DNA from 4 places in the Pseudoalteromonas apostichopi genome. Region 1 is predicted to be linked to each of the others. Evidence: predicted binding sites of a transcription regulator. Region 1 holds the regulator's gene; each other region holds the start of a gene.
The links. The regulator sigma-54, encoded in region 1, starts transcription at its own class of promoters, with help from an activator protein. The targets are predictions, from matches to a motif close to GTTGGCACGNNNNTNGNNT.

Region 1 (7,449 bases):
AAAATAACACTGAGCAAGTGCCTGTACCAAAAGGCGCCCGCCAGCGTCGTTTACACAAAGCGATTTTACGTTACCATGATCCTGCTGGTTGGCCGATGATCCGTGAAGCGCTAAGAAAAATGGGCAAAGCGAATCTAATCGGTAAGGGGCCAAACTGTTTGGTACCTGAAGAAGGCCGCAACGAGAAAGCAGCTAAAGGGAAGGGCGGTAAAGGCCGCGCGGCACTGACTCGTCATACCGGTTTTAGCCAGTTTAAAAAGGCCAATACTAAACCAAGAGTTGGTAAAAATAAGCAGCGTGCAAGTAAATAGAAATAAATACGGCCCTTAAAGGGCCGTTTTCAGATTAGATTAATAACCACGTTGCAGTACCTAAGAAGGCAAAGATACCGACAATATCGGTAACGGTTGTGAGTACCACACTGCCAGCGAGGGCAGGGTCAATTTTCATTTTCTTGAGAATTAATGGAATGCTTGCACCCGCAATACCTGCAGCAACCAGGTTCATAAACATTGCAAAGGCTAATACTGCACCGAGCTTAAAGTCCCATTGCCATAGGGCAACAACACCGGCAATTAATATCGACCAAATAACGCCATTCAGTGCGCCAATCGCTAATTCCTTGAGTAATAAGAAGCGTTGGTTAGTTTGATTAATATGGCCAACGGCTATACCACGAATAACCAGTGTTAAAGTTTGACTGCCTGCAACGCCACCCATTGAAGGTACGATACCATTGAGTACTGCCAAAATAGGCAAAATTGCTAAGGTATTTTCAAAAAAGCTTGCCACAATTGCTGCTAGCAATGCGGTTAATAAGTTAACTCCAAGCCAAATAGAGCGACGTTGCGAACTTTTTAGCACTGGCGCAAAGGTATCTTCTTCGTCATCAAGACCAGCGAGGCTTAGCATGCTATGTTCAGCATCTTCGCGGATTACGTCAACGATATCATCGATGGTAATACGACCTAGCAAGTGTGCGTTGTCATCAACAACCGGGGCTGAAATCCAGTTATGACGTTCGAAAAGTTGTGCTACATCACTTTCATCCATTGAAATAAGTATAGACTCACAATCTTCATCCATTAAATCGCGAACAATTTTATCAGATGGGCTTGTCAGCAGTGTAGTTAACGAAAGTGCTCCTAGGAAGCAGTTATGCTTATCAACAACGTATAAGTCATCAGTGCCTTCTGGTAGCTCACCTCGTAGGCGTAAATAGCGTAGCACTACATCTAAAGTAACATCTGGGCGAATTGTTACCGTATCGCTGTTCATCAAGGCACCGGCAGAGCGCTCTTGATAAGAAAGTGCCTGAGTAGCCCTTTCTCTATCTTGCGAGTCCATTGCACTAACTACGTCTTGATATACGGTATCAGGAAGGCTACGTAAAACCTCACCTAAGTCATCGTCGTCCATGTCCTCGGTGGCGGCAGCAATATGCTCAGGTTCCATCTGCGCAATAATACCAAGACGTACATCTTCAGACAGTTCTTCTAGAACATCACCACGCACATCTGGATCAACCAGCTGCCAAAGCATACGACGAATTTTATGGGGAGAAGACTCAAGTAAAAGGGCTGTATCACAAGGCGCCGTTTTGGCTAACATACCGCGCACTTGAACAAATTGACCACTATTGAGTGACTTGGTCACTTGTTTGAGTTGTTGTAGTGGGTAATCTTGTTCAAAGGCTTCTGGCATTGGCGTCCTTACAACTGAAAAAAGTTTATATAGGCTGAGCAAATACAGCATAGTTGCTTTGTGGTGTATTTGCAGAGATATCGTCGCACTGTGATAAATTTATTAAGAGTTTTGCAACTTAGAAAAGCGAGCGATATAAAAGTAGGATATTTAAAGGGAATTTCAAATATCCTAATTAAGTTTACCGTAAATCTTGAAGGCTTAGCAAATGCTATTCTTGCTCGTGAAAGCGCTGTGCGATTAATTCACCGATTGCAGTTAATGCTGCATCAGCATCAGGGCCTTCACAAACGACTCTAACTTCTTTACCTTGACTGCTTTCAAGTAGCATTAACGCCAATACGCTGTCACCTTCAGCTTCTTTATCGTCTTGATAAAGCGTAATTTTAGCATCAAATTGTAGTGCTAATTGGGCTAAAACAGTGGCTGCGCGAGCATGTAAGCCGAGTTTGTTTTGAATTAAAAAGGTATCTTCAGCGCGCATTATAATAGTGCCTAATTAAATGTCTTGTTCACGGTGGCGAATTTTTACATTGTCATGGCTTTTAGCAAAACTCTCACCAATTGTTTGCGCTAAATAAACAGAGCGATGTTGGCCACCAGTACAACCAATGGCAATGGTAAGGTAACTTCGGTTGTTACGCTCTAAATGTGGTAGCCATGTTTGTACAAATGTTTGAATTTGCCATGTGAACTTTTGCACTATGCTGTGGCTAGCTAAGTAATCTTTTACTGGTTGATCTAGACCCGTTAGCGGCTTTAAATCAGGTTCCCAGTGTGGGTTAGGTAAAAAACGTGCATCAAATACGTAATCAGCTTCTTTTGGAATACCGTGTTTAAAGCCGAAAGACATAAAAGTGATAATCAGTTTTTTATCCTTTTTACCCAAAATCTTTTCGCGAATTGATTCTGCTAACTGATGAACACTGAGATCTGTGGTATCAATCATAAAATCAGCACGAGTGATCAACACATCGAGTAAGACTTTTTCTTGTTTAATAGCCAGATCAAGTGGCAAAGAATCAATGGATAATGGGTGTAAACGACGAGTCTCTGAAAAGCGTTTTATCAGGGTTTGGTCATCACTGTCTAAGTAAAAAAGTGTTGGATTTGCGAAACCAGGAAGGTACTCAAGAATATCATTAAATTCTTGCTGCTCTTTTGGAAGGTTACGCACATCAATACTGACCGCTATTTTATCGTAGTTATCTGATACGCTACGCACGAGCGAAGGCAGTAAATTGACTGGAATATTATCAACGCAATAATAACCTAAGTCTTCAAGTACTCGTAAAGCGACCGATTTACCTGAGCCTGAGCGACCGCTGATAATGATTAATTCCATTTATGCCTCTGCTGATATAACCTGAAACAGTTGCTGATCGGTAGTAGCACTACGCAGCTGTTTACAAAACTCTTTATCTTTAAGTCTATCAGCAATTGTTGATAAGGTCTTTAGATGAAGCTGAGAGTCACCATCTGGTACGATGAGTGCTACGAAAATGTCAACAGGGCGATTATCAATTGCATCAAAATTGATTGGGGATTCACTCACTATGACAAACGCCTGAGGTTCATCGGCGCCACTCATTCGGCCATGTGGAATAGCAATACCTCGGCCAATACCGGTGCTACCTAGCTTCTCTCGGTTGAGTAAAGCATTTAGGATATCTTGTTGAGATAAATGAGGAAGCTGCTGGTGAGCCAGTTCGCTGATATATTCAAGAATTCTTTTTTTGCTATTAAAAAGGACCGCAGCTTTGCTGCAGTCCTGATTAGTAAGTGAACTTAGTTTCATAATTTAATGTCGAGCTAATTTCTCTTTGTGTTTAATGACTTGGCGATCAAGCTTATCGATCAACGAGTCAATGGCTGCGTACATATCTTGATGTTCTGTAGAAGCGAACAATTCGCCTCCGTTTACATGTAAAGTTGCTTCTGCTTTTTGGCTTAATTTTTCTACATCTAGAATGACATGAACATTATTAATATGGTCAAAATGCCTTTCTAGTTTCGCAAACTTGGTGTTTACATAGTCTCTTAATGAATCAGTGATTTCTACATGACGACCAGTTAAATTTAGTTGCATAAGCATTTTTCCTTCTATGTAAAACGTCTAAATCAAACTCTTACGCTGATTAGACGGAGGTATTGCTAGAGACTCACGATATTTTGCAATTGTACGTCTAGCTACTTTAATTCCTTGCTCAGCCAATATATCTGCAATTTTGCTATCACTCAATGGTTTAGCCGAGTTTTCTGCAGCGACTAACTTCTTGATTAAAGCGCGTATTGCTGTTGAAGAACACTCACCACCATTTTCAGTGCTGACATGGCTTGAGAAGAAATATTTCAACTCAAAAATACCCCTAGGGGTATGCATATATTTTTGCGTTGTTACTCGTGAAATCGTCGATTCATGCATTTCGACCATTTCAGCAACATCATTTAGCACCATCGGCTTCATTGCTTCTGGGCCATGCTCAAAGAAAGCTTGTTGTTGTTGAACGATACAGTTGGTCACTTTTAATAGTGTATCGTTACGGCTTTCTAAGCTCTTAATAAACCACTTTGCTTCTTGTAAGTGAGAGCGAATAAATTGGCTGTCGCTACTTGATTTAACAGAGCGAGACATAGCCGCATATTGGCTGTTCACTCTAATCTTTGGCATACTATCTGGGTTTAACTCAACCACCCAGCGACCTTTTACTTTTTTCACTGATACATCAGGTATGACGTACTCAGACTCTTCGCGTACTATGCTATCCGCAGGCTTAGGGTTTAAGCTGTGAATTAGCGTCATTACTTCTTTAAGCTCATTTTCTTTAAGCTTAGTCTTTTTCATCAAAGTTCGATAGTCGCGACTCGCTAATAATTCGATATGCTCAGATAAAACCATTTTAGTTTCAGCTAAATATGGCGTGTTTGCATCGAATTGGCGAAGTTGAATACACAGGCATTCCTGTAAACTACGCGCCCCAATACCGACAGGATCAAACAATTGAATTCTCTTTAGGACCGCTTCGACTTCATCAAGTTCGATTTCTTCTTCATCACTATTTTGATTAAAGCTCTCGACGATATCTTCACAGCTTACCGTTAAAATACCAGAGTCATCGATAGCCTCAACAATTGCCACAGCAATCGCTTCATCAGTCGGACTAAAGGGAGTGAGCTGTAATTGCCACATAAGGTATTCGTGAAGGGTTTCGGTCGATGCACCTTGATAAATAGATTCATCTTCTGGCATTGGCCCTGATGATGTTGATGGAGCGGCACTCATGTACTCATCCCATGTAACATCCATGGCTAAATCGTCACTTACAGTGTCTTTATTTAGAGCATCACTGCTTTCTTGTTCATATTCGCTAGGTGCTTCGTCTGCAGAAGCGCTGACTTGCACATCGTCAGATTCAGCTTTTTGCTCATTTTTGCCGATGCTTTCTTCGTTGTAATCCGCTTCTTCCACTTCAAGTAAAGGGTTACTATCTAGCGCCTCTTGAATTTCTTGTTGGAGATCCAATGTACTGAGCTGCAACAAACGAATAGCTTGTTGCAGTTGTGGAGTCATTGTAAGTTGCTGGCCCATGCGCAGCTGTAATGATTGCCTCATGTATCCCTAACAATCCTTTTTTTAAGTTATCGATAACTGTGCAAAGACAGTTAAGTTATTATCGATTTATTGTCATTGTTATAAGTCTAGCAGATGCTCTAGTCGGTGGCGTAATGGTTACAGCCTAAATTGCTCGCCTAGATAAACATCGCGTACAGTTTGGTCAGCTAATACGTGCTCAGGTGTGCCTGATGCAATTAGCTCCCCATGAGAAACAATGTAGGCTTTTTCACAAACATCAAGGGTTTCTCGAACATTATGGTCAGTAATTAGTACACCAATACCACGATTTTTTAGGTGCTCAATAATTTTCTTTATATCTAACACTGAAATTGGATCAACACCAGCAAAAGGCTCATCTAAAAGGATAAATTTAGGATTAGCGGCTAATGCGCGAGCAATTTCAACGCGGCGACGTTCACCACCAGATAGCGCCATACCTTGACTATCACGGATGTGTTGGATGCTAAATTCATCTAATAAGCTATTTAGAGTTTCTTCCCGCGTGGTTTTATTTAGATCTTTACGAGTCTCTAAAATAGCCATCAAGTTTTGGTAAACTGTTAACTTTCGAAAAATCGAAGATTCTTGCGGTAGATAACCAATACCCAACCTCGCACGGCTGTGCATTGGCAAAAGGGTAATATCGTTATCATCGATGCTAATTTTACCTTTGTCGCTCGGAACTAGGCCTACAATCATGTAAAAAGTCGTGGTTTTACCAGCACCATTTGGGCCAAGCAAGCCAACAATACTGCCAGCTTCAACTTCCAGACCGACATTTTTAACCACTTGGCGGCCTTTGTAGCTCTTAGCTAAAAGCTCTGCTTTTAATGTGCTCATGGTTGGCCTTTATTGTCTTTTTTATTTTCAACAGGTACTAAAATAGTGTGTACACGATCTGATGAGTTTTCGTCTTTTTCAGCACTGATAAGCTGCTGAGCCATATCATAGGTAATGCTTTTCGCTGTTACTTTTTGACCAGCTTGGGTAACTTCAGCTTCACCGTTTAAGGTTAAGAAGCGTTTCGCAACATCATAACGAACTTCTTCAGCACTGGCGCTCATTACGGAACCATCCGTTTGTTTTTCTTCGAAGTAAGCTGGTTTGCCTGTTGCAATAATTAGCTCTACTGTACCTTCGGTATCACCGCCGTGTGCTTCAAGACGTTCTGCTGTAATACGACGATTACCATGCACGATCTCTACGTTACCTTCAAATATGCCAACGCCATCTTTTAGTTTACCAACTTGGCGATCTGAGCTAATGCTAATTTGTGCGCCAGTTTGCTCGGCAGCGGTGCCGGAAAACGCAATCAATAAGCTTGGGATCAGGAGTAATTTCTTCAGTTTATTGGTCATAGTATATGGTTCGTGTATGGTTAGTTAACTCAACAATTTCGGTTTTTAAATCGGCTTTTAAGCCTTTACCGGTAATCTTTAAATTCGGTCCTGTTAGTGTTACAGGTTGCTTTGAAAACATGGTCATTTTATTAATGTCGACATTAATGTTTTCTGCTTTTATATCTTCGATCATACCGTTATGGGTTAAGTTTTTAGCAACTACATCCCCTTCAAAAATCAGCTGATCATTTTCGTATAAAGTGGCTTCTTTGGCTTTTACTTGCCAAACCTGCTGGTCGCCATAAATAGTAAATACAGGTTGCTCAAAAAAGGTAAACCCTAATTGTTGATACAACTCCATTTTAGCCGCAGCTACTTTATGACTGATTTTTCCTTGCTCGTCATAAGCAGTTTGCTTTAACGCCACCGCAGTGTAATCAGGCGTTGCAATGATCTCGTCTTCACTAGTTATTGTGTCTGCTGATTGATTAAAGTACGGATACCACAACCACACCATGCAACAAACAAAAACAACACTCAGTAAAATACGGGCTATATTCATGCGCTGGTTCCATCGCTAGTTAACGGCTTACCGTTTTCTAACATCAGTAAATCAGTTAATTCACGCACGGCTCCAAAGCCACCTGGTAATAATGTGGTGTAATGAGCCAGCTTTTTAATTAGTGGGTGTGCGTCGTTAACAGCAACAGCAAACCCTACTTTTTCCATTACTGGTAAGTCTGGACCATCATCACCAATATAGGCAATTTGCTCATCAGTTAGCCCCAG
Region 2 (7,449 bases), 400 kb from region 1:
ATTTGGTGGGATGAACAGCAATTCGACCGTATTTTGCTTGATGTGCCCTGCTCAGCAACGGGCGTAATCCGTCGCCACCCTGATATAAAATGGCTACGTCGTGCATCTGATATTGAAGACCTCGCTAATTTACAAGGCGATATACTAAATAGTATCTGGCCTCTACTTAAGCCTGGTGGTACTTTAGTTTATGCAACCTGCTCTGTATTACCGCAAGAGAACCAACAACAAGTTGCTAAGTTCCTTGCCAATAATCAAAGTGCTGAACACATACCTTTGCATGAAAACGACACCCCAACGATACCTGGCCTACAATTACTGCCTGGTGAAAGTGATGGTTTCTACTACGCAAAGCTAGTTAAAAAACACTAATAAGAACAAGCTATGAAAATAATCATACTCGGTGCCGGACAAGTTGGTGGCACATTGGCAGAAAACCTCGTCGGTGAGCAAAATGAGATAACCGTTGTCGATATCGACGGTAACCGTTTGCGAGAGTTACAAGATAAGTATGACTTACAAGGTGTTACTGGCCACAGTGCTCATCCCGATGTATTGCGTCGTGCAGGTGCCGAAGACGCCGATATGATTATTGCCGTAACCAGTTCTGACGAAGTGAACATGGTTGCTTGCCAAGTGGCCTATAGTATTTTTAATACACCAACCAAAATTGCCCGTATTCGCTCAGAGCAATACTTAAAGTATCGTGAGAAGCTATTCCATAACGATGACTTACCTGTTGATCACTACATTGCTCCTGAAGCGTTGGTGACTAAATATATTCGTCGCTTAATCGATTATCCGGGTGCTTTACAAGTATTACAATTCGCTGATGGCATGTTATCGCTGGTTGCGGTGAAAGCGTATTACGGTGGCTTGCTGGTTGGTTATGCACTTTCGGCCTTGAAAGAACATATTCCGAATGTCGAAACCCGTGTAGCGGCTATTTATCGTCAAGGTAAAGCTATAAAGCCGCTTGGCACAACCGTTATTGAAGCTGACGATGAAGTATTCTTTATCGCAGCAACCAAGCACATTCGAGCAGTAATGAATGAACTTCAAAAACTCGAACGTTCATACAAAAAGATCATGATTGCCGGTGGTGGTAATATCGGTGCGGGTCTTGCTCGTTCACTTGAGAAGAACCACAGCGTTAAACTGCTTGAGCGCAATAAAGAGCGTGCTGCGCAGCTATCTGAAATGCTTGATAACACCGTGGTGTTTTGTGGCGATGCCTCTGATCAAGAGCTGTTATCTGAAGAACATATTGAACAAGTTGATGTATTCATCGCAGTCACTAACGACGATGAAGCAAACATTATGTCTGCGATGCTGGCAAAGCGTATGGGCGCACAAAAGACCATGGTGCTTATTCAGCGTGGCGCTTATGTTGATTTAGTTCAAGGTGGTGAGATTGATATTGCTATATCGCCCCAACAAGCAACAATCTCGGCGCTATTAACACATGTTCGCCGTGGTGACATTGTTAATGTTTATTCGTTACGTAAAGGTGCAGCAGAAGCAATTGAAGCTGTCGCTCATGGTGATGAGCATACTTCTAAAGTTGTTGGCCGAGCAATTGCAGATATCAAGCTACCAGCAGGAACAACTATTGGTGCTATTGTGCGTAACGATGATGTACTGATTGCCCATGACGATACCGTTATTCAGTCTGGTGACCACGTAATCATGTTTTTGATTGATAAAAAGCATATTACGGTTGTTGAAAAGCTGTTTCAGGTAAGTGCGATCTTCTTGTAAACGAGAGCTTATAAACGAAAAAAGCAGCCATAACGGCTGCTTTACGACTCTTGAAGTGAAAGTACCTAACTTTTCAAAAAGATTCTATTGAATCTGTGCGAACTCTTCTTTCGAAAGCTCGCCATTACCATCGCTATCTAGCTTTGGAAATAACTTTTCAAGCTGCATATTTGCAGACGCTTCTTCTTTACTGATCACGCCATCACCGTCGGTGTCAAAAGTTGCAAAGCTTACACCTTGTGCAAAAGCTGCCGATGATGTTGCTAGTGCTAAAATTGCGATTGTTGTGCTTAACTGTTTCATAATAATTACCTTAAAATTTGAAAAGAGTGAAATCCGTTTCTGAGATCCTTGTTTAGTGGAAACTGGTTTATTACGAGTTAATTACGTTACTCTGCTTCTGAAAACTCTGCTTCAGTAAGAACACCGTCACCATTCACGTCTAAGGTTTTAAACTGCGACATAATTTTTGCATCAACGGCCGCTTCACTTTTACTGATCACGCCGTTACCGTCTACGTCTAAGGTGTCAAAGTCAGTTGCTGCAAAAGCCGCTGAAGAAGATGCAAGTGCGATTAAAGCTAATGTTTTGTTTACTGTTTTCATAATGATATTCCTTCAATATTAAGAGTGTTAGCTGATCGCACTTCCAGTGTTGTCCTCTTTCATGGATTCCCTTATCCACTTAGGCTGTCTTTGGCAGCTCAGAACTAATCAGCTAGATAAACTGGTTTTGCTTAATCACATTAAGCTTTAGAAAATTCTTGTTTCGATAACTCACCGTTACCGTCAGTGTCTAATTCACTGAATTTGCTCATTAGCTCTGCATCAACAGACGCTTCGCTTTGGCTGATAACACCGTTGCCGTCAACATCTAGGGTATCGAAATCACTCATTGCAAATGCTGCTGATGAAGATACAAGTGCCATAAGTGCTAATGTTTTATTTACTGTGTTCATAATGTCATTCCTTCAAAGTGTGTAGTCTTGAGTTAGGAAGTCCTTTTCAATGTGTCCTTACAATGAAATTAAGCTTTAGAGTACTCTTGTTTAGACAGCTCACCATTGCCGTCTGTATCAAGCTCTTTAAATTGGCTCATTAACGTTTCGCTTACTGATGCTTCGCTTTTGCTGATAGCGCCATCGCCATTCACATCGAGTGTGTCAAAATCAGCGGCAAACGCTGCTGATGAGGTTGCAAGAGCTACAAGTGCTAAAGTTTTGTGTAACGTTTTCATAATCACTATTCCTTCAATGTTGTCTCAACTGTGATAGAGGAAATTTTCCTGAATCAGTTTTTCTCTGTGTTCGCTTAGACTATTTCAACTTCGATGCCAAAGTTAAAAAGAATAATAAAATCAGTATCTTGAATTGAACTTTCGAGAATTTATGATGACTAGAGCGATTTATTTGTTGCTGTTTTGCAACAGGCTCAGTGATTGGTTTTACGCTCCCTTTAAAATCAATAAGTTATAAAGATTAAAATGGAGACAATAACGATTAACTCGGATTAGAAAACAAAAAAATGAGGTGTTCGAAAATAAACTCTATCTGAACAACGAAATTTAAAGAAAAAAATCGAAATTAATTTAACTCATAACAGATTGATTTTATTGATTGTTTGAATTTATTTATAAATTAATTTTGATATTTATAGGGTTAAATCGGGGAAAATAGCCATTTTGTTGCAAAATGGCGAATTGGTAGCCGGAATTAGCTGTCTAATACAGAAAGGTCAATTAAGTGCTCTTTCATAAACGCTTTCATCTCATCTTCACTTGTATCAAGCTGCACACCCAGCATAAAACCACCCGCTCTTTTGCGAACGCTACATACTGTGCCACTAAACTCTCGTTTACTGAGTGTGATTTGACAGCTTTGTCCTTTAAAAGCGGTTAAGTCGTTACTGCTATTAATATCAAACTGCACGCCCGTAAGTGAAATATCTTTAATAAGTCCCGCCAGTGTTTGCTCTGCAATCACTAAGTTTGCAGGGAATAACGTAGGAATACGCGCTTCACTACGCAAGCTATAAAGCTGTACTTGCTGAGGAAAGTCGAGAAAAATTAAGCGATGTGGATGCGATGCCAAGGCGTTTATTTGCTGACGAAAAGCAATCACTTGCCCACCTCCCGCTTCAAGTACGGCGCGTATAACGACCATTACACCGTCTTTAATGACATCACTACTATTCGCTAAACGCTTTGCTGATGGATAGTTAAGAATGATGTACTGATCATTCATCAAACCAATAAATTCTGTTTTTACCCGTTTACTGTCGGTTGGTGTGGTAATTTCAACATCCACCAAGCTACCTGCAGGGATACAGGTTAGTTTCTCAAGATTGCGTTGTTTTTGAGTTTTTGGCACAGTAATGCCTCCACTTCTTGATAATCACCTTGCTTTGGTTAGCCTCGCCAGAAGGTAGGCGTAAACAGTACTAGTAGGGTGAATATTTCTAAACGACCAAATACCATTGCAATAGTAAGTAGCCATTTTGCCGTATCTGAAATCGCCCCGTAATGAGCAGCGACTTCACCTAAACCTGGGCCTAAGTTATTTAAGCAAGCAGCTGTAGCAGAGAATGCACTGATGTTATCCATACCAGTGCCCATCAGCGCCAACATGATAATGACAAACACCAAAGCATACGCAGAGAAGAACCCCCAAACCGCTTCGACAACTTTATCTGGCAGTGCCTTTCGGCCTAATTTAATTGAGTAGATAGCACGAGGATGCACAAGGCGGTTAAGCTCTCGAATGCCTTGCAAGTATAACAAGAACACGCGAACTACTTTCATACCGCCACCGGTAGAACCTGCACAGCCGCCAATAAAGCTTGAAAAGATAAGTAAAATTGGTAAGAACAGTGGCCATGCCGAAAAGTTATCGGTCGCAAAGCCTGCTGTTGTACTCATTGACACAGCTTGAAACATGGCTTGATCAAGAGTCTCATCACCATCCGCATAAATATTATTTGATGACAACACTGTAAAGCAGACAATTACCAATGCTAATTGAATCAATAAAAACACTTTAAATTCCGGGTCTCGTAAATAGGCCCGAATGCTGCGTGACGATACCGCCGCATAGTGAAGCGAGAAGTTAATTGCCGCAATAAGCAAAAACACCACACAAATAAAATTAATTACAGGGCTATCGAACTGCCCCATTGATGCGTCATAAGTAGAAAATCCACCAATCGCGATAGTAGAGAAGGCATGACAAATTGCATCAAACCAATCCATTCCTGCAGCCCAATATGCCAGCGTACAAGCAATGGTAAGCGACACATAGATATACCAAAGATGCTTTGCGGTATCAGCAATACGCGGCGTCATTTTCGAGTCTTTAACCGGACCCGGTGTTTCTGCACGGTATAGCTGCATGCCACCGACGCCTAGCATAGGCAGGACCGCCACCGCGAGTACGATGATCCCCATACCACCTAACCATTGTAATTGTTGGCGGTAAAATAGGACTGATTTAGGTAGGTATTCAATGCCTGTAAGTACGGTGGCCCCTGTGGTTGTTAGCCCTGAGAAAGCTTCAAATACAGAGTCCGCTAGCGAAAGATTAGGTTCTTGTAAGAACACTAAAGGTACCGCTGCGAAGGTGCCTAGTACCAACCAGAACAATACGACAATCAGGAAGCCTTCACGAGCTTTTAAATCACCATGCTCATGGCGGTTTGGATAATAAGCCGCTAAACCAATCACTACACTAAAAATGAAAGCGAGAACAAATGGCACACCACCACCGTCTTTGTAGATCAAAGACACGAGTGCCGGTGGCACCATAGTGATACTAAATAACGCCACCAGCTGGCCGAGAATTTTTATTATGGTACGAAATTGCATCTAGGCGTATCGCTTTCTTATTAATTGTTTAGCTAATACAGTTTATTGTCTTACAGCCTTAATTGTAAGTAAACGCAATGTATTATTTTTAGATTTCAAACTTTTCTGACTTTTAGGCTAACTGCACCGTGAGTCAGTTCATGAATATCATCAACCGCTTGCTCCGCCTGACGACTATCGATTTCGATTTGCCAAGTGATGTTTTCTGCAAACTGTTTTTCGATATGAAGCACCTGGTACTGATTTTTTAATAGCTGCTCTATAGCCCCTTGTACGCTGTAATCACTTTGGCCTATCAGCTCAACACTAGGTACTTTGGTAATAGTTTTAAGCTCACGCATCGCATTATTTAAACTACCACCGTAGGCGCGCACAAGCCCACCAGTACCGAGCTTAATGCCACCGAAATAACGGGTTACAACCGCTGTAATTTCACCAATACCAGATCCAGTTAGTACATTTAGCATTGGCTTGCCGGCAGTGCCATTAGGCTCCCCATCATCCGAAAAGCCATATACATGGCTACCACCGGGATTACCTGCAACATGCGCCCAGCAATTATGACGAGCATCGCTGTATTTATCTTGAATCTCTTTGATAAAGGCTTTTGCTGCCGCAAGATCTGGGGTGTGGGCAATATGCACAATAAAGGTGCTTTTTTTGATTTCTTCTTGGTAAAAAACCGGCTCAGCCGGATATTGGTATTCAGACATAATTGCTTATCTAAAAAAATGGGGCCTAATGGCCCCGATATTCACTAACCTAAATCGTTAATCTAAGTGTAGATCACGGGTCATGTTTTCTAGGCTATCTTCATGAACGATGATGTTATCTTCAATACGGATACCGCCGAATGGCTTAAGCGCTTCAACTTTTTCCCAGTTTATGAACTGCTTGTTGTCTGTTTGCGCAAGGTCACCTAATAATGAGTCGATAAAGTATAAACCAGGTTCAATAGTAAATACTTGGTTCTTTTCAATTAATCGAGTACAACGAAGGAATGGATGACCTTCTGGCGGAGCTTGGTGTGCACCAGTATCATCAGCCATAAAGCCACCCATATCGTGTACTTGTAAGCCAAGGTGATGACCAAGACCATGCGGGAAGAAAGTAGAAGTAATACCGCGTTCAACAATTTCAGCTGCTGGTAATTTCACAATATTAAAGTCGCTAAGCACTTGCGCTACACGCTGGTGGCAATCTAAATGCAATTCACCATATAACAAGCCAGGCTTTAATGCTTTACCTAAAGCGATTTGATGCTCTGTCATTACTTTAATTAAATCGCTAAATTCACCCGACTTTTTAAAGTCATAAGTACGCGTGATATCAGCCGCATAGCCATTAAAGTTCGCACCAGCATCAATAAGAAAAGAATGATGTGAATGCGGCGCTTTAGGCTCAAAATGCGTGTAGTGTAAAATTGCACAGTTTTCATTTAGCGCAACGATATTACCGTAAGGCATTTCGTTTTCACTCTGACGCGTTGCCATGAGGTAAGCTTGCTGAATATCAAACTCTGAACCACCAGCAAAAAAAGTATCACGTGCAGCTTTGTGGCCATCTACCGCGATTCGGTTAGCTTGACGTAAACACTCAAGCTCGTACTGGGTTTTATAAGCGCGATGAAAGTGTAGGTAATTCATTACTGGCTCTGGGTTCATAATGCTAAAGCCCAGCGCTTGTGCTACTTCTAGGTATTCACCGATATAGGCAAATTTTTCTTTATCATAAGGAAGCAGCTTTTCGACCTGATCTGGCTGTACTAATAATTCAATATCAAAATACTCAGCCCAAAAATCACGCGGTTCGTCAGGCACTTTATGCCAA
Region 3 (7,449 bases), 1.2 Mb from region 1:
GCATTCTTGCCTTGGTAAAAAGCCCCGAACACAGCGGCTTTTTCAGTATCATCAATGCCTTCGCCTAAGTCGCTTACACTCAAAATTAATTGCCCCTGCTTTAAGCTTGCCTTGATTATCACTGACTCATGTTCTGGCGAAAACTTTAACGCATTTGAGGTCAGCTGAATAAGCACCATTTCAAGTAGTTCTATTGATATAAACAAGGCTTTATTTGGTAACTCGTTAACCCAAACAATGGATAAGTCACGCGCAGATAATCGGTGCTCAAAATGACGCTCAATTTTATTCATCATCACGTTAAAATTAAGCTCGCTCAGGCTTTGCTTACTAGTGCGGATAGCGTTGTAACTCAATAAGCTTTCAATCATGACTCTAAGTCGCACCATACTTTGTGTTATTAGCTCAAGGACTGCTTGTTGCTCGCTATTGATTGGGCCAACAATTTCATCTGCAAGTAAATCTGTGCCTTCAACCATAGAAGCTAGGGGGGTTTTCAACTCATGTGTCACATGACGCAAAAAAGTATCTTTTTGCTGCTCAAGCATATGTAACTGTGCTTGTACCCATTCAAGTTTATTGCCTAATTCAACTAACTCTGAAGAACCACGGACATGAATTTTTTGCTGCCAGTGCCCTTGCCCTAATTTATCAATAACATTGGTAAGCTCTCGTAGGCGTCCGCTGATCCGCCATAGAAATCCACCACCTACCAATAGCGTGAGTGGAATTAATGCTATTAACCAATTAATAAATGAAGCTTGTAATGCTTTTAATTGCTGTTGGTTTTTTGTGATCCGTAATTCATTTTGCTCTTTAAGCCAGTTTGTTTGTTCACTGATAAGCTTGCTAGCAGGAGCAAACAGCTCACCATCTTGCTTTTGTTCAACTAGCAAATGCTGCTCTGCAAATTGTAATACCTCAGCAAGCTGACGCCACTGCGACACATAATCAGCTGTAGGGCTCAAAAAAATAAGCTCATCAACACTTTGCAAAGAAGATTGCCACTTGTTAGCAATCAGGCTATCGAGAGATTCACTCTTAAGCACCCAATTTTGTCGAGTCGCCCTTTCTAAACTATTTAAGTCTTGTTTAAGGTTATTGAATGCTTTGGTAAGTTCGTAATTGTCACCGACGATTTCTTGGGTCAGCGCAAGCTGCTTATTAAGGGCATTTAAAAACAAAATCACCACTAAAGATAACGGCAGTAAAGACAGCAAAATACTACAAACGAACTGACCAATGAGACTAGGCCGCCAGTTGACTAACTGTTTCATTTTTATCGCTACTTTATTTTGCATATTCACTCTCAACATAATTGCTGATGCTGATTATTAGTGAATAAACTTAGACACTCGCTGAATCCGACCTTAAAAAGTACTGACTTTTACCCAAAAACTGATACATAGTTGCTATTTAGCAACACGCTAACTCATTGAAACAAGGTGAATAAAGCTTAGTCGCCTAAAAAGCGTTGCAAAAAAGACACAATACTCTGTAACTATTTCGCATTAAAAACCTCACAAAAGATATAACCCACTGATAATTAACACATTTAAAAACTGGCACCAATTTTGATAACTACAAAGTAAATTAGTCATTTAGGACACAAAATGAAGATTACGGCCATTTCAGCCGCAGTGTTGATAAACCTAGTTACGGTAGACTGTTATGCATTCGATCTGCAAACGACTTTTAACGAGCTAGATAAAGACAGTAACGGCTTTTTGAGTGAAGCAGAGGCATCTGAAGATGCATTATTACATAGCAACTTTACTCAAATAGATAGTAACCAAGATGGTCAAATTTCATTTTCTGAGTTTCAGTCGTTTATTCAATAGGAGATTGTAATGAAACAACTTTTAGCAGCGTTTTCACTCATGTTTTTGGTTATCAGCGCTACCGTTTTAGCATCACAAATGGATGTTCGATTTGCTAAATTTGATACAAACGCCGACGGTGAGATTTCTTTAGCTGAAGCGACTAAGCACGATAACTTACTTAAGCAATTTGCCGACCTAGATGAAAACGGCGATCAAGTTTTGTCTGAACAAGAGTTTGAAAAATTCAAACCTTAACGGCTTAAAGTGCTTGCCATAATCCCAGAGGGAATGTGTAAACGGATTTAAATTATGGGAGTTAAATTATGGCAAGCACTTTTATTTATAAAGGAGTGTAATTATGAGAATTTTCTGGCTTGCTTCATGTACCTTAATTACAATAAGCTTCAATAGCTTAGCATTGGATGTAAAACAAAGATTTGATCACCTAGATAAAGACAAAAATGGCTTTTTGTCTTTGCAAGAACTGTCATCCCAACCACACTTGCAAAAACGCATGGCAGAGTGGGATACAGATAAGGATCAACAAATTTCGCTCCTAGAATTTAAACACTATTTAACAAACAAGAGTTAAAGTAATGTCAAAATTAACCTTTGCCAGCCTAATTTTATGTTGTGGATTTAGCACATTGGGTTTTGCTGCAGATAGTATTGGTGAAAAATTTAAACAACTTGACCGTAATGACGATGGCTACCTTACTCGCTCAGAGTCTGCAAGAGATCCTGCTCTATGGTCACGTTTTAAAAATTACGACAGCGATAAAGATAATAAATTATCGCTGAGTGAATTTAAGGTCTACGCAAGTAAATAAAAATGTCTATTTGATTATTTAATTGCTGCTGAGTTGCAGTTTACTGCAACTCTGATAATGTTTTCATAATTCAATAAAAACTATTAGAAGATTATGAAACTCATCATCAGCTTACTGGCAACAGCTTCGATAAGTTGTTTTGCCAATACCACAGTAATTTACAATGTAAATGGTTACACACCAACCTACAAAGGTGAAACTCAACACTTTTCAACACTGGTTTTTAAAGACGGTAAAGTTGTAAAAACCGGTAATGATTCAATCAAAAAAAGCTTTCCTGATGCCACCACGATTGATGGCCAACAAGCCACGTTATTGCCTGGTTTGATTGATGCCCATGGCCATGTGATTGGTTTAGGTAATAACCTTTCACAACTTGATGTTAGAAGTACTCGCTCGGCAGATGAAGTTGGCAAAATGCTAGCTGAGTTTGCTAAAGATAAACAAGGCTGGATCATTGGTCGAGGTTGGAACCAAGAGCAGTGGCCTGGTGGACAGTTCCCAAATGCTGCTGATTTAGACAAGTATTTAAAAGATAAACCCGTAGTGCTTTCTCGAGTTGATGGCCATGCTGTGTGGGTAAATTCAAAAGCAATGGAGCTTGCAGGTATCACCAAAGAAACTCGCTCTCCTGCCGGTGGTGAAATTATAAAACTGGATTCTGGTTTACCTTCAGGGGTATTCATTGATAAAGCCGAAACGCTTATTACTCAGCATGTACCAAAAGCAAGCCATGCCAGCATTAATACTGCATTAGATAATGCAGGTAAACATCTACTTAGTTTAGGGATTACATCAACCCATGATGCCGGTATCGATTATGATACCTGGCAAGTGTATAAGCAGCGCTCTGAACAAAGCACCCTTCCCGTTAGAATAGTAGCCATGCTAAGTGCTGCTGATCCTCAGCTAGAAACAATGCTTAAAGCGGGCCGATATAAAGATATGAATGACATGCTGTCGATTCGTAGTGTCAAAGTGTATGCTGATGGTGCGCTAGGAAGTCGTGGTGCAGCCCTAATAGAGGAATACGCAGATCGAAAAAATCACCATGGCTTAATGCTTGAAACCCAAGAAAAGCTTGAGCAACTATTCAACTTAAGCTTTACCCATGGCTTTAGTGCTAACACCCATGCAATTGGTGATAAAGCCAATCACGTAGTGCTAGATGCCTATGAAAATGTGTTTAAAAAAACCGGTGGAATTTTACTTCGTAACCGAATTGAACATGCACAAATTGTTACTCCTGAAGACATTCCTCGTTTTAAAACGTTAAAAATCATTCCATCAATGCAGCCTGTTCATGCAACATCTGATATGCATATGGCAGAGCAACGTCTAACTGAAAAACAACTTGAAGGGGCTTACGCTTGGAAAACCTTTTTAGCGCAAGGCTCAGTGATTGCGGCGGGTTCTGATTTTCCAGTAGAGCTTGCTGATCCGTTTGACGGCTTATATTCAGCCATTACTCGCATGGATCATAATCAGCTGCCAGAAGGCGGCTGGCGACCACAAGAGCTACTATCGCGTGATGAAGCTTTACGTGCTTTTACTTTAGGTGGTGCATATGCTGCACATCAAGAGTTTAAACTTGGCAGTTTAGAGCAAGGAAAGTGGGCTGACTTTATCTTGATTGATAAAGACTATTACAAAGCGCCAGTCTCAGAGATCCACGATATAAACGTGACACAAACTTGGATTGCGGGCCAGCTTAAGTATAAAAAAGAAGATTAGTATTACTGAGTGTTACTTAGCGTCAGCTTTTTGCTGACGCTTTAATTTTATGATGTGGTAAATATTCACAAATGCTAGTAAAGCATTGGTAAAGGCCACAGGAACAGCACCAATTGCCAGCCCGTAGAAGGTAAATGCAATACATCCTGCTAGGTTAAGCCAACGTAGCTTAACAACATCGCTCATTGTCAAAGAAGCAACCAAAAGTGCTGACGCTAAATAGCCTAAATATTCCCAACTCAATTGTTCTCTCCTAGGCTTTAGGTTAGCATTGGAGCTTGTCATTTTTTTTGACGCACTCAGTGCTACTTTGACAATAAAATAAAAAAGCTAACTTACTAAAAACCTTGTAAAGCTGCAGAAAAATCTTGGCTTTAAAATCATTACACGGGAAATGAAGGTATCAGTAACGTGAAACACCTTACTAGCAAGTTAGCGTAAATTCTTAGAATCTTAATGCTAACGTCATTAAGATGTAATAAATAGGACAATTGTCCGAAGAGCGGCGTTAATGTTTCAATATCATTTTTCAAGCTATCTTGTTGACCAATTACTGACATTTGCTGGCAGCAGTTTTCAACAAGCTAAAAAAGAAGTGCTGATCCATCAGGATCAACCTTTATCAAAACTCGTATTAGTTAGAAGCGGCACGGTGTCATTCAGCTATGACGTGGGTAACGGCCGACGCCTTCTTTTAGGTCAACTTGACTGTAATAACACCCTGATTGGTGAGATTGAAGCACTGAATAATTATCCCTGTATTTACACAGTAACGTGCTTTAGTGATGTAAGTTATAACCTAATTGAGCTTAAACATTGGCGTGCACTACTATTAGAAAAACCAGAGCTAAGCTTATACACAGCGCAAACAATCGCTGCTAAATTCCAAGAAAACCAAAAAATAAATTTAGATAAGCTGCTATTACCACTTAGCTACAACATAGCTAAAGATTGCTTATTAAGAGCTGAGAATAATAACCCAACATTACTGCGTGCCTACCCTACCGTAAATGCAGAAGCTGAGCGCTTTGCCACCACCGAAAGAGCTTATAGACGCGTTGTAACAGAATTAGTTGAAAAAGGCTTAGTAAAGAGAAGTACTCAAGGCTTACAAGTGGTAGATATCGACAAGCTTAGTGACTACGTCGAAAGTTTTGCGCAGTTATGAGTGTAAGAACACTCATAACTTTGTAAAAATGATGCTTATTTTTCTAAAAGTATGTCGTGAATATTAGCTAAATCAGACTTTCCTTCGATGATTTCGTCTGGCGTTAAGCCTGAAAGCTCATGAGGGAATACTAACCACTCTTCAGACTCATGAATATAATAATCTGGCACCATGTCTACTTTTGAGTTCTTTGGCTTGTAGTATGGACATGCAACACGAATATCACGTGGTAAGTTCAAACGCATTAATTCAGAAAGCTTTTCTTTCAATGCAAAAATACTACGGCCAGAATCGAACACGTCATCAACGATTAATAATGAGTTATCTGCATTCGCATTTTCAATGATGTAATGCAAACCGTGAACTTTGATCTCTTTTGACTGCTGGTTAATACCGTAATACGATGAAGTACGCACTGCAATATGGTCAGTTTCGATACCTTTATAATCGTAATATTCTTGAACTGCGATACCAATTGGAGCACCACCACGCCAAATACCAATGATGAAATCAGGACGGAAACCATCTTCATAAACTTGTGCCGCAACACGAAATGAATCTTCAAGAAGCTGCTGCGCAGTGATATAGCACTTATCTGACATAAATAGAGACCCCAGTGTGAATGATCATTCAAGTGTAGCTAATTTAATAATAACTAACCACAGGATGAGAAAATGTGGGGCGGGATTTTATACTAATTTACTCAAAAAAGCTTGTATCAGTTTGTGAATTTACAAAAAAAGCGCCTTAACTTCATCTAAGTTAGGCGCTTTTTATTAATCACAGAAAAGTAAATTACTTATGCTTTTTCTAGTAAGGTTCTTGCAACTGTACGCATACCTTGTGTTGTCGCACCAGCAGCCCACTCACTTGTACTACCCATATTAAATGCTGCTGCCAGGTCAATGTGTACCCAGCCTTTACCTTCATTTGGCACAAAGCGAGATAAGAAACCAGCCGCATTAGATGCACCACCATAGCCACCGCCCTTTTGAGGACGGCTATTTGCGGTATCTGCATATGGTGATGGACAGTTTTGTTGATGCCATTTTTCAAGTGGTAATGGCCAAGCAGCTTCCATTTCCTGCTCTGCAAAGTCTTGTACGTCACGTACAAGCTCTTTATCAAGACCAAATAATGCGTTGTACTCTTGACCAACAGCTACCAGTGCAGCGCCTGTTAGTGTTGCCGCATCAATAATTAATGGCGCACCCGACTCACCTGCAGCCATTAAACCATCAGCAAGTACTAAACGGCCTTCAGCATCAGTATTAACGATTTCAACCGTTGTACCATTCTTATAGGTCAGGATATCGCCAAGTTTATATGCATGGCCTGAAATAAGGTTTTCTGCACAACATAAGAATAATTTAATGCGTTTGTTGATACCACGGTTAATAGCAAGTGCTAAGCCTGCAGTTACTGTAGCAGCACCACCCATATCGCACTTCATGCCTAGCATGCCTTCACTTGCTTTGATTGAGTAACCACCTGAATCAAAGGTAATGCCTTTACCAACCAAAGCGGCAGCAACAGGGGCATTTTCGTCACCAGTTGGGTTGTAATCTAATGCTAATAATACCGGTGGGCGTTCACTACCACGACCTACCGCATGGATACCAATCCATTGTTGCTCTAATAAAGCATCACCTTTAATGATTTGATAGCTTACGTGTTCAGGCGCTAATGACTGAATGAATTCTGCCGCTTTACCAGCTAGGCTCTCAGGGAAAATATCATCAGCTGTGCCATTGATCATTTGACGAGCCCAAGTCGCAGCTTGCTTTAAAGAAGCCAGTTCTTTGCCGTCTGTTTTTGCATTTTCAACAAACTCAATTGCATCTAAATTTTTTGGTGAAACAAAGCCTTGATAAAAAGCCCATTGTGTTTCTGT
Region 4 (7,449 bases), 530 kb from region 1:
AAATCTGAGTCGCCTGGGGCAAAAAACTGCCACTTTGCTGGTTAGTTAATTAACTTAAAAGAATTAGAGCAATTAATAGGCCAACTATTAACTAAACACTAAAGAATGAGAAAAGGCTCCTACTAATAGGAGCCTTGGAAGAGATAAGTTTAAGAGTGGGTTCTTTCTCACAAACTATGGCATAATTTGTGCTATATGTTTTATGTTCTTACAAATGTTAGAACACTACTGTCAGGATTTTGAGCGCCTCCGCTTTATAATCCTATCTTAGCGCCTTTGTTAATACCCCATTAGACAAAGGCGCTTTTCTTTTGAGTCAAAGTTTTGACTTCACTTTAACTCAAATCCCCCAACTATTAACCTAGTAAGCTTAATGCCGCTTGAGGACGTTGGTTAGCTTGACTCAAGATTGTTTGGCTAGCTTGCTGTAAGATTTGCATCTTAGTTAAGTTCGCTGTTTCAGTCGCGAAGTCTGTATCTTTGATACGTGATTTCGCGGCACTTAAGTTTTCAGCAATATTCGATTGGTTACGAATTGTTGATTGGAAACGGTTTTGAACCGCACCTAGCTCTGCACGCTTTTTATCAACTACCGCAATCATCGCATCCATACCTGCTAACACGTATTGTGCATTTGTTTGAGATGACACGCTGATTGATGTTTCTCTAAACTTAGTTTGGAAGTCACTTGTAGCGCCAATAGCTGAGCCTGCAATATCAGATACACCAGCAGCTAGCGTTGTTAAACCTTTTCCGCCTACAGCACTCGCAACACCAGCGATACCAGATAACGTAAAACCACCATTTGTAGAGATACTATTTGTAGCAGCCGTACCGCCTACGTTTTGCATACTGAAGCCGATAGTTTGTACTGCATCAGCACCAACTTGGAATTTAGCATCATAAGTACCATCAAGAAGGTTTTGACCACCGAATGTTGTATCTTCAGCTACACGGTTAACCTCTGCTGATAATGAACGAATCTCTTCTTGAATCGCTAAACGGTCTTCATCTGTATTTGAACCATTCGACGCTTGTTGTGCAAGAGTACGAATACGTTGGAACATTGATGTTACTTCGTCTAGTGCACCTTCAGCTGTTTGCGCTAAAGAGATACCGTCGTTCGCGTTACGGTTACCTTGGTTAAGACCGTTGATTTGTGATGTTAAACGGTCAGAAATTTGTAGACCAGCCGCATCGTCAGCTGCGCTGTTGATACGAAGACCAGATGATAAACGCTTGAATGAAGTATCAAGTGAGTTACCAGAATTCATTAATTGTCTTTGTGCGTTTAATGAACTAACATTTGTATTTACATAAAGTGCCATGATATTTCTCCCGAAGTAAACTTATCATTTACTCTCAAACTTACTCTAATTAAGCGGTAACTGTTGTTTGTTACTCTGCTTGGTTAATTAAGTTATCGGTCCGCTCAAAAAATCCTTTAGTGAATTTTTAAACAATTTTTAAATTTTTATTTAATGCACTGTATTTAAAAGAGAAATACTTTATCTTTTTAACTAAACATGGCTTCTGGTTACCTTGAAAGCCGCTATCACGATGTGTTAATGAGAGTAAGAATACAATAAAGAGTGAGCTAAAAGCACTTTTAAAGTAGGAAGCTTAAGGTAGGTTTTGTAGGTTAAGCTTATTAACTAAGCTTAACCTACAAAAATTATAAATAATCAAATAAGGAAAGGTTAGCCAAACGGCCAAATGTTGCTTGTGCAGCTTGCAGTGATGTTTCCTGTTTGGTAAGTTCAGTAATCGCTTCAGCCATATCAAGCTCAACAAGCTCGGCTTTTGCAGCTCTGTTGCTAGTATCTAAGTCACCGTTTGATTGTTCAATTTTCTTGGCTGTATTTAAGCGACCACCCAAACCGGCCTGTACAAGTGAAACCTGATTTTTGGCATTATCGAGTTGTACAATGGCATCCGCTAAAACTTGATCAAACTCTTCCTGAGTTAAATTAGGATTGGTTAGTCCTGCTATCAGGTCATCCAAAGTATTTAACGCATTCTCTTTTTGTGGCGCTTCAAGGTCAACATCGATTTGGCCGTTTGCAACAGGCGAAACAGAAATTTCCATACCTTGATATTCAATTTTGCCGTCTTCAAAGCTGCCACTGTCAATCGTTACACCCGCTTGCTGCACAACAAATGTATTAGGTGTGCCTGTGGTAGTAATAAAGCTTAGTGTATTAGCATTTGCAGCGGCGGCAGGATCAGCGTTGTAATTTGCTTGATGGAATTTATCAAAATCAGCTTGCTCAGTCACATAAATTTTCGAGCTTGTGATACCGCCAGACACAGTGCCGTCGTTTGAGGCCACATTTAGGCGCGCATTTACTTTTTCGAATGTATCAAAACCATTGTCACTCGATTTGATTTCTACACCTTCAGCCACTTTGATTTTGTGTTGCCCCTGATCGCCGCCATATTCATAGCGACCAGACGTACTATTGTAACTATAAGAAGGGGTATTATCTTGATAGCCCGAAAAGATAAACTTACCATCTTCGGTTTTTGCATTCATTAAATCAAGAACGGTGCTTTGTAGTGCCTTAACTTCTTCAGCAATACCTTCACGGTCGATATCACTATAGGCACCATTACCTGCTTGAATAGATAAAGTATAAGCAGACTCAAGTGCACCTTTAATATTTTGCAGCACACTTTCTTCTGTCGTCAGGCGGCTATTCAACATAGTGATATTTTTTGTGAACTGTTCATTACCCTGAATGCGATCGTTATAAAGTAAAGCGCGAGCCGTTGCTGAAGGATCGTCAGCAGCAGTCAATACACGCTTTTGGGTATTAACCTGCTCTTGTGCTTTGTTTACATTTTGCTGTGAGTTAAGAATAGAGTTAAGGTTATTCTTATACATCATGTTATTTGAAATACGCATAATTACCTCGCCGCACTTAATAAGGTGTCAAAAATAGTACGTGCTGTTGAAAGTACCTGTGCAGATGCCGCATACGATTGTTGAAAACGCAGTAAGTTTGCCGCCTCTTCATCAAGGTTTACACCTGATAGCGATTCATACCAGGCTTCTGATTGATCAGCCAATGCTGTAAAGGCTGCGCCATTGGTTTGAGCTTGACTAGTCACAACACCAATATCAGTAACAATTCCAGAATATGCTTGATTAAAGGTTTTATGATTATCAGCAGTACTACTTGCTTCAACATTTTGACGAACTAGTTCACCATTTTGTAAATCAGCCAATAGCAAACCATTACGGTTATCATCAAAACCACCAGTGTTAAACTCAAGTGTGAAAGTGTCGCCTGTAGCTGGAGAGCCTTCGATATTAAAATCGAAGCCATAAGCATCATAAGGAGCTCCCGCTTGAGCAAGAATATTCTCAGCAGGTGGTGTAATAGTAAACGTTGATGTGCCGTTGCCATCTGTGATTTGATATTCGTTAGCATTCGCCGTTTTCACTAGAGTGATATCGCCATTCGCCAAACTAGGTGGTGGCCCTACGGTAATACCCGTTGAGTTATCAATATCTGAGACTGTACCAGCAGAAATACTTGCGTCACTGGTGTTATTAATATCGTTCGCAGTTCGAATAGGTGATGCTAATGCTAAGTCTTCAGGGCGTTCCGTCGCAAGCTCTAAGCTGGTTGCAGCCTGAGAGTTCAACTTAACCATAAATTGATCACCGGTATTGGCAGCACCCGATACATTAAGCTGTAAACCAAATGCTTCACCGCCAGTGATAGTTGAAGAGTCAATCACACCGGCAGTCACATTTGCTGTAGATGCTGTACCAATGGGTTCACCTTTATTATCGATTGCCTGAATTTCAACAGTCGTGGCGCTGGTATAAGTAACGATAAAATCACTTGCTGGCAATTCGCTGCCTTTACCTGGCTCAAGAGTTGCCGTCATTGTTGATGTACCCGTATTGGCTTGATAACCAAACGCATCAACTGTTGGAATAGCAAAAATATCACCACCAATTTCACCATTAGCGTCCATACCTAAGCTATTTTGTTGGTTAAAGGCATCAGCTAATGCTAAGCCCATTTGACCCAATTGATTTTGTGCTGGCACTAAAATATCGTCACGAAATGCCAGTAAGCCGCCAATTTTGCCTTTCAACTTACTTACATCAACTTCAAGCGGCACGGCTTTGCCACCGTTTACATCAAGATTTAATTCTTTAAAGTTCGGATCAGGATCGCCACTGAATGAAAACAAGTTAAATGTACCACTTTGCATGACAAGAGCTTGGCCTGAGCCTAAATACACTTGCTTTTCGCCGTTATTACCATCAAGGGTTTCAATATCAATCAGCTCAGATAAGTCACGAATCGCTTTATCGCGTTCATTGTATAAACCACTTGATACTGACTCACGATCAGTACCATGAACCGACGCAATCTTAGTATTCAAATCACTGATATTTTGGATCAGGTTATTTGCTTCTTCAGAAAAAATCTCTAGTTGCTCATTTACCACTGCTTTTTGGTCAACCACAATGCTCGATAATCTGTCCATTTGATCAATTAAGTTTTGTGCATCAGTCATTACCAGTGAACGAGCTACTGTTGATGACGGTTGATTTAAGCTTTCTTGTACATTGTTAAAAAACGAATTGACACTCGTTGATAAGCTGTTTGACTCTTCAGAAAACAAGCTATCTACACGGCTTGCTTCAGTCACAAATTGATCAAAGAATGTTTTATTAGAGGTATCTCTATTTAATTGCTTCTGCGCAAATTCATTCAGTAAGCGATACGTTTCACCACGACCCACTTGGTTGTCGATCATGGTTGTGAACTCTGTACGCTCACGCACATAGCCCTCGGTATTAACGTTGGCGATGTTTTTACTGGTGGTTTGTAAAAGCTCAGAGTTAGCTCTTACACCGGCATTTGCTATGTCATATAAGCTAAATGACATCAGGGTCTACTCCTTAACGTACCAATGAAGCAGCGACGCTTTGAAGCTCAACACGCTTCAATACCTGCTTAATTTTATCGGCATAATTTGGATCAGTTGCATAACCTGCTTTTTGTAACGAATCTAAAAAGGCTGCAGGCTCTGCGGTATTATTGAGTGCTTCTTGATAACGAGGGTTTTCATTTAAGAAATCCACAAAGTCGTTAACACTGTCTTTAATCGATTGATAAGAACGGAAACTTGCTTGCTTTTTAACTGGCACGCCTTGTTCAAACTCAAGCGTGACTTTGCTCGCTTTATCACCTTGCCAGCTTGTATCCGATTTAATATTGAATAAGTTGTTACTACTTGTGCCATCAGCTTTACTGATAATGTGTTTACCCCAACCTGTTTCAAGGGCTGCTTGAGCAACCATCACAGCAGGATTTAAACCAATCTTCTGTGCAGCATTTTTTGCGTGCTCCCAAACAGAGCTAATAAAAGACTCCACATCTTCAAAGCGGTTTTCTGTTTGCTCGTTTGCTGTTGTATCTGCGACAGCTTGCGGTTCAGCCTTAACATCAGTTTTGCTATCAACCACACCGCTTGCCCGTTTATCACTATCAAAGTCAGCAGTAGTTCTAAGCACAGAACCAGGAGTAAACTTCTTACCGTCAGGCGAAAGCTGCTGCACTATCAAGTCAGCTAGGCCGAGCGAGCCATTAGATGAAAGCTCAACCGACATTTGTTGATCATGCATCTCTTCAAAAAACTTAACGCCGCTTGAGTTAAATGGGCTGTCTTTATCTTCAAACGCTTCATTTGCTTTACGCATACTTTTAAGAAGCATTTGAGTGAAGATAGACTCGAATTGTGCCGCCGCTTTTTTCAGCGCCTCTTTTGACGCATCGCTAGAGGCATCACTTTTCAAAGCACTTTGACGTAATGAGTCTAAGTTACCTAAATCAAAAAAGTTTTGCTTGTCGAGATGATTAGTATCCATCAGCTTTTTGACACAATAGTTAATAATGAAAAATAAAATGCAAAAATTGCGCCAATAAAAAACTTTATAAATGAATAGCTAATAACTGATAGTGGAATGAAGTAACTTCAGAACAAAGATTTTGACTGATATTTGTGTGCTAAATGATTTAATAACTACTAGAAACAAAAACGCGCTCGAAAGCGCGCTTTAATTTAAATGATAACCAGTTGCCCGTTTATCGCCCCCGCTTCTTTTAAAGCTTCTAGAATCGCCATTAAATCACCCGGTGCGGCTCCAACCTCATTGATGGCTCGAACGAGATCATCAAGATTAACACCTGGGTTAAATACAAAAGCACGTGAGTCATCTTCATTAACATCAATAATGCTTTGATTTGTGACAGCGGTTTCACCTTCACTTAAGGCATTTGGTTGTGACACATTTTGCTGCTCAGCAATAGTGACCGTCAAACCACCGTGCGTAATAGCCGCAGGCTGCAGCTTCACATTTTTACCAATCACAATTGTACCAGTGCGCGAGTTAACAATAATTTTTGCAGCGGTGTCTGCCGGCTTAAACTCTAAGTTTTCAAGAGTAGACAAATACGCAACACGTTGAGATGCATCACGCGGTGCCAATACACGAACTGAGGCTGCATCGATTGCCTGCGCGCTATCAGGGCCAACTAAATCATTAATTGTTTGCTCTAAGCGTTTTGCCGTTGTGAAATCAGGGCGGTTTAAATTAAAGGTAATGTAGTCACCTTGCATAAACGGGCTCTTAATAGCACGCTCTACAATGGCACCGTTTGGAATACGACCTACCGTTGGCGTGTTAATAATGACCCGGCTACCATCAGCTCCTTCAGCACCTAGACCACCAACAACTAAGCTGCCTTGTGCAATCGCATACGTATTACCATCAACCCCTTTTAAAAAGGTTTGTAATAAGGTACCACCGCGTAAACTACCTGCACTCCCGATAGACGAAACCGTAATATCTATGGTTTGCCCTGGTTTTCTGAATGCTGGTAGCTCTGCATGAACAGCAACGGCTGCAACATTTTTAATTTTAGGTTTTAAGCTATCTGGTAAAGTAATACCAAAGCCATTTAACATGGCTTTAAAGCTCTGTTGAGTAAATCTGCTTTGTTCACCTGTGCCTGGCAAACCTACAACCAAACCATAACCGACTAATTGGTTTGCACGAACACCTTCAACCATAGATACATCTTTGACTCGCTCAGCCTGTGCAGAAAACTGCAGGCTAATTAAGCAAAGAGCGATGATGTATTTAAACCCATTCATGACTTTGTTCCTCTAAAATGGGAAAAGCGAACTACTAAAGAAACGAGACAGCCAACCTGCGCTTTGTGTTTCTTGAATTTGCCCTTTACCTGAATATTGAATTCGCGCATTGGCAATTCGGTTTGATGTTACTGTATTACTAGCTGAAACATCTTCTGGACGAACTAAGCCTTCAAGGCGAATAAACTCTTCGCCAGTGTTCAACGTAAGCCATTTTTCACCGCGAATAACTAAGTTTCCATTGGGTAAAACACGCAT

Region 2: the regulator sigma-54 is predicted to act here: its motif matches at 3,080-3,098, upstream of QUE86_RS07830 (EF-hand domain-containing protein).
Region 3: the regulator sigma-54 is predicted to act here: its motif matches at 1,562-1,580, upstream of QUE86_RS04160 (EF-hand domain-containing protein).
Region 4: the regulator sigma-54 is predicted to act here: its motif matches at 5,940-5,958, upstream of flgJ (flagellar assembly peptidoglycan hydrolase FlgJ).

What each region holds. Positions count from the first base shown of each region.
Region 1 is NZ_AP028065.1:2,169,282-2,176,730, forward strand. Features, by position in the region: gene QUE86_RS09740 (YgiQ family radical SAM protein) at 1-311, shown strand, start outside; gene mgtE (magnesium transporter) at 346-1,704, opposite strand; gene QUE86_RS09750 (HPr family phosphocarrier protein) at 1,916-2,188, opposite strand; gene rapZ (RNase adapter RapZ) at 2,204-3,049, opposite strand; gene ptsN (PTS IIA-like nitrogen regulatory protein PtsN) at 3,050-3,502, opposite strand; gene hpf (ribosome hibernation promoting factor) at 3,506-3,793, opposite strand; gene QUE86_RS09770 (RNA polymerase factor sigma-54) at 3,821-5,317, opposite strand; gene lptB (LPS export ABC transporter ATP-binding protein) at 5,435-6,160, opposite strand; gene lptA (lipopolysaccharide transport periplasmic protein LptA) at 6,157-6,678, opposite strand; gene lptC (LPS export ABC transporter periplasmic protein LptC) at 6,668-7,222, opposite strand; gene kdsC (3-deoxy-manno-octulosonate-8-phosphatase KdsC) at 7,219-7,449, opposite strand, start outside.
Region 2 is NZ_AP028065.1:1,767,777-1,775,225, reverse strand. Features, by position in the region: gene rsmB (16S rRNA (cytosine(967)-C(5))-methyltransferase RsmB) at 1-372, shown strand, start outside; gene trkA (Trk system potassium transporter TrkA) at 385-1,761, shown strand; gene QUE86_RS07845 (EF-hand domain-containing protein) at 1,846-2,064, opposite strand; gene QUE86_RS07840 (EF-hand domain-containing protein) at 2,151-2,366, opposite strand; gene QUE86_RS07835 (EF-hand domain-containing protein) at 2,507-2,719, opposite strand; gene QUE86_RS07830 (EF-hand domain-containing protein) at 2,788-2,997, opposite strand; gene QUE86_RS07825 (flagellar brake domain-containing protein) at 3,473-4,129, opposite strand; gene QUE86_RS07820 (TrkH family potassium uptake protein) at 4,168-5,619, opposite strand; gene QUE86_RS07815 (YigZ family protein) at 5,715-6,332, opposite strand; gene pepQ (Xaa-Pro dipeptidase) at 6,390-7,449, opposite strand, start outside.
Region 3 is NZ_AP028065.1:927,817-935,265, forward strand. Features, by position in the region: gene QUE86_RS04155 (HAMP domain-containing sensor histidine kinase) at 1-1,301, opposite strand, end outside; gene QUE86_RS04160 (EF-hand domain-containing protein) at 1,614-1,841, shown strand; gene QUE86_RS04165 (PLC family EF-hand domain-containing protein) at 1,851-2,078, shown strand; gene QUE86_RS04170 (EF-hand domain-containing protein) at 2,182-2,415, shown strand; gene QUE86_RS04175 (EF-hand domain-containing protein) at 2,420-2,653, shown strand; gene QUE86_RS04180 (amidohydrolase) at 2,747-4,387, shown strand; gene QUE86_RS04185 (YgjV family protein) at 4,400-4,630, opposite strand; gene QUE86_RS04190 (Crp/Fnr family transcriptional regulator) at 4,899-5,555, shown strand; gene QUE86_RS04195 (phosphoribosyltransferase) at 5,591-6,157, opposite strand; gene pepB (aminopeptidase PepB) at 6,355-7,449, opposite strand, start outside.
Region 4 is NZ_AP028065.1:2,701,125-2,708,573, reverse strand. Features, by position in the region: gene QUE86_RS12245 (flagellin N-terminal helical domain-containing protein) at 357-1,328, opposite strand; gene flgL (flagellar hook-associated protein FlgL) at 1,676-2,908, opposite strand; gene flgK (flagellar hook-associated protein FlgK) at 2,911-4,920, opposite strand; gene flgJ (flagellar assembly peptidoglycan hydrolase FlgJ) at 4,934-5,902, opposite strand; gene QUE86_RS12225 (flagellar basal body P-ring protein FlgI) at 6,097-7,191, opposite strand; gene flgH (flagellar basal body L-ring protein FlgH) at 7,204-7,449, opposite strand, start outside.